Regions from separate parts of the Massilia niabensis genome, predicted to be linked through region 1. Evidence: predicted binding sites of a transcription regulator. Region 1 holds the regulator's gene; the other holds the start of a gene.
The links. The regulator FNR, encoded in region 1, switches genes on or off when oxygen is low (the NO sensors DNR and NnrR bind a similar motif). The targets are predictions, from matches to a motif close to TTGATNNNNATCAA.
Positions count from the first base shown of each region.

Region 2: the regulator FNR is predicted to act here: its motif matches at 1,131-1,144, upstream of ACFPN5_RS23570 (universal stress protein).

Region 1 is NZ_JBHSMU010000014.1:19,917-22,117, reverse strand. It holds gene ACFPN5_RS13260 (cytochrome ubiquinol oxidase subunit I) at 1-388, opposite strand, end outside; gene fnr (fumarate/nitrate reduction transcriptional regulator Fnr) at 617-1,384, shown strand; gene ACFPN5_RS13250 (VOC family protein) at 1,419-1,847, opposite strand; gene ACFPN5_RS13245 (DUF885 domain-containing protein) at 1,953-2,201, opposite strand, start outside.
Region 2 is NZ_JBHSMU010000019.1:52,854-55,054, forward strand. It holds gene ACFPN5_RS23565 (ATPase domain-containing protein) at 1-534, opposite strand, end outside; gene ACFPN5_RS23570 (universal stress protein) at 591-1,058, opposite strand; gene ACFPN5_RS23575 (NADP-dependent malic enzyme) at 1,303-2,201, shown strand, end outside.

The DNA of each region.
Region 1 (2,201 bases):
GGAAGTGCAGGCCGGGGCCCACCCGGGTCCAGCCGAACAGCATCACGCCAAGAAAACCCGCCTCCAGGAAAAAGGCGGTGAGCACTTCATAGGCCAGCACCGGTCCCATGATCGAGCCGGCGAACTCGGACATGTAGCTCCAGTTGGTGCCGATCTGGTAGGCCATCACGATGCCCGACACCACGCCCATGCCGAACATGACGGCGAAGATCTTCAGCCAGAAGTGGTAGAGGTCGACGTAGACCGGGCGCTTCGTGCGCAGCCAGGACAATTCGAGCACGGCGAGGTAACTGGCCAAGCCGATGGTGACGGCCGGGAACAGGATGTGAAAGGACATCGTGAACGCGAACTGGATGCGCGCCAGGTCCAGGGCCGATATGCCGAACATGAGCACTCCTGCTGGGATGCGGTGTGCAGAATCTAGCATGGGTAAAGGCGCGCACAGTTGGCAGCCGGTCCAGGCCACGCGAAGCCGGCTTGAAGCGTGCCTGAAGTTTGCAATCGCGTTGTGTCCTCGCATCGGCGGCGCTCAAACGGACGAGCGTATCCGCAAAAATCAGGAAAGTGAAAGGCTGAGCGGACTATAATCGGACCGATCACCATTTAACCTCTAAAGATGAGCCAAGGCATCCCACTTCCCGCGGCGGCGCCGATCAGCCTCGGCGCCATCAAGGCCAGCTGCAGCGCCTGCAGCATGCACCAGCTTTGCCTGCCGATGGGCCTCGACGACGCCGACATCAACCGTCTCGACCAGATCATCGGCCGCCGCCGGCGCCTTGCGCGCGACGAACGCCTGTACGCCATGGGCGAGCCCTTCCGCAGCCTGTACGCGGTGCGCTACGGCCACTTCAAGACCTACCAGGTCAACGCGGCCGGCGAGCAGCAGATCACGGGTTTCCAGATGGCCGGCGAACTGCTCGGCATGGACGCCATCAGCGGCGACCGCCATCACTGCGACGCGGTGGCCCTGGAAGACAGCGAAGTGTGCGAAATCCCGTTTGCGCGCCTGGAAGACCTGTTCGGGCAGGTGCCGGCCCTGCTGCGCCACTTTCACCGCATCATGAGCCAGGAAATCACGCGCGAGCAGAACGTCATGCTCTTGCTGGGCAACATGCGCGCCGAGCAACGCTTTGCGGTGTTCCTGGTAAACCTGTCGGCGCGCTACGCGGCGCGCGGCTACTCCCCGACCAGCTTCGGGCTGCGCATGTCGCGCGAGGACATCGGCAACTACCTCGGCCTGACGATCGAGAGCGTCAGCCGGCTGCTGTCACGCTTCAAGAAACAGGGCTGGATCGAAGTCGACAAGCGCGAAGTGCGGCTGCTCGAGCCCGTCAAACTGAAGGCCATCGCAGCCGGCACCGACCAGTGCAGCCCGATGCGCTGATGCCCCCTGGACTGACTTGCTTCAGATACCCGCTTCAGAACGTGACCTTCACCGACGCTGCACTGCGCTGCGCCTCGCCGTGGTACACCGCCTCGATATTGTTGCCGTCGGGGTCGATCACGAAGGCGGCGTAATAACCCGGGTGATAGGAACGCTCCCCCGGGCCGCCATTGTCCTTGCCGCCCGCAGCCAGCGCTGCCTTGTAGAAATTATCGACCATCGCGCGGCTGGCGGCCTGGAAGGCCAGGTGATGACGGCCGGTCAACACGCCTTGCGCGGCCTCGCTGTCGGCCGTCGAGACGAACAGTTCGTCGGCCCAGAAGTAGTTCTCGCCGCTTCCCGCGATCGGTACTTGCAGGACCTCGAAGATGGCTGTGTAGAAGGCCCGGGATGCGGGCAGGTCGCGCACGACCAGCTGGATGTGGTCGATCAAGCGGCCGCGGTGGAGTTCCTGGGTTTCCATAGCTCACTCCTTGGAAAAGAGGTGGTCAACGAAAACCCATTCTAGCGGGTCGGGCGGAACCCAACCACCGCGGCTTGCAGCAGGACGCAGGTGCTCAGCCTGCGTTTACGCCTTCGCCTTTTCCTTCGCGATCCAGCCGTCGACCAGCTGCCCCAGCACGTCGAGCGGCACGGAACCGGCACCGAGGACCATGTCGTGGAAAGCCGGCAGCGAAAACTTCGCGCCCAGTTCCGCCTTGGCCTTGTCGCGCAGTTCGAGGATGCGCAACATGCCGATCATGTAGGCCGTGGCCTGGCCCGGCCAGGCGACGTAACGGTCCACTTCCTGGACGTTGATGCCGTAGTCGACCGCTTG
Region 2 (2,201 bases), on a different contig from region 1:
GAAGACAAAACGCTCATGGGCCGACACGCCGCCCAGCGACTCGTCCTTCTCGGCCGTGACCATCGTGGTCACGCCCAGGCGGGTCAGGCCCTCGATGAGCAGGTGCACGTCCTCGCGGAAGGGCAGGTCGTTGATTTCGGCGTACAGGCGCAATGGCGTCAGGCCGTCGATCAGCAGGCGCTTGGCGCCCATCGCCAGGAGCGAGGCGGCAAACGCGCCGTCGCTGCTCCGGAACTCGCTGAGCAGCACGGCCGGGCTGGTCTGGATGATCCTGATCTTGCCCTGGTCAATCATGCCTTGCAGGTCCCAGTCGAAGCCTGCCGCATCGCGCAGCAGCTTGGCGGAATCGAGTTCGAACGAGACAATGGCGCCCGGTTCGTCGTAGTCGCGTGCCCCGTGGTAGATGAAGCCCAGGCCGAAGGTCGTCTTGCCGGAGCCCGGCGGGCCTTCGACAAGCAGGTTGTTATTCCGGGGAATGCCACCGTGCAGTACCTCGTCGAGACCGATGATGCCGGTCTTCACCAACTCGCTCATTGACATTCCTTTTTCATATGGTTGTCCAGTTTAACATGCGAAATGGCAACGCCTGCCTAGTCCCGACGCCGTCCCTGCGCCTGGTCCTGCGGGCGGTACACCATGACCGGAACGGTGGAATAGGCCAGCACATGCTGGGTGACGCTGCCCGCGATCAGCCGGCTCAGGCCGCGTCGGCCGTGGGACGCCATGAAGACCAGGTCGCAGCCGGCGCGTTGGGCGGCCTCGACTATTTTCTCGGCCGGCGAATCGCCGTAGCTGGTCAATGTTTCGCATGCGACCCCGGCTTTGGCGGCGGCAGCGGCGACGCGGCCGACATGCGCTTCGGCCTGGGCAAGCAGGACGTCCGTGCCGGTGCCGCCAGTGACGAGCGCGCCTTCGGCCGACAGCACGACCGGCTCCGGCGGCACGACCGAGAGGGCAACCAGCTCGCTGCCGCACACCTGCGCGAATGCAATGGCCGCATTCTCGGCAACGGCAGACAGGTCGGAACCGTCGCTCGGAACAAGTATGCGCTGAAACATGATTGCCTTACCCGGACCCGTCTCGGCTTGCGATAGACGGACAACAGAATGGGCGCGTCAGCCCTTACGTTCTTGATCCGGATCAAATGGGTCCTATTGCCAGGCGGTATGCCGTGGGAATGGCCGCGCTCCCGAAGGCTTGTCGATTGACTACGCAAGTTCGTGCATTGGTATATTCTCTGGGTGGGCCGCGCTTGCCTGGCCCGCCGGACCCCGAACATTACTTCATCAAGCATCGGAAAACATGAGCACCGAATCCAACCTCAGCGAAGCCAAAGACACCCAGTTGCGCGCCGACGCGCTCGAATACCACCGCAGCCCGACGCGCGGCAAGATCGAGGTCATCGCCACCAAGCCCCTGTCGAACCAGCGCGACCTGTCGCTGGCCTACTCGCCCGGCGTCGCCTACGCCTGCGAGGAAATCGCCGCCAACCCGGCCATGGCCGCCGAGTACACCTCGCGCGGCAACCTGGTGGCGGTGATCACCAACGGCACCGCGGTGCTTGGCCTGGGCAACATCGGCCCCCTGGCTTCGAAACCGGTCATGGAAGGCAAGGGCTGCCTGTTCAAGAAGTTCGCCGGGGTCGACGTGTTCGACCTGGAGCTCGATGAACTCGACCCGGACAAGCTGGTCGACGCGATCGCGATGCTGGAACCGACCGTCGGCGGCATCAACCTGGAAGACATCAAGGCGCCGGAATGCTTCTACATCGAGAAGAAGCTGCGCGAGCGGATGAACATTCCGGTCTTCCACGACGACCAGCACGGCACGGCGATCATCTCGACTGCGGCGCTGCTGAACGCTTTGAAGGTGGTGGGCAAGGACATCGGCCGGATCAAGCTGGTGGCCTCCGGCGCCGGCGCGGCGGCGATTGCCTGCCTCGACATGATGGTGCTGCTCGGGGTGAAGCGCGAGAACATTTATGTGACCGATTCGAAGGGCGTCATCTATGTCGGGCGCGACGCCAACATGGAAGCGAACAAGGCGCGCTACGCCCAGGAGACGGGAGCACGCACCCTGGGTGACATCGTCGATGGCGCCGACGTCTTCCTCGGCTGCTCGACCGCGGGCGTGCTCACCGGCGAGATGGTCAAGACCATGGCGGACCAGCCGGTGATCCTGGCGCTGGCCAATCCGGAACC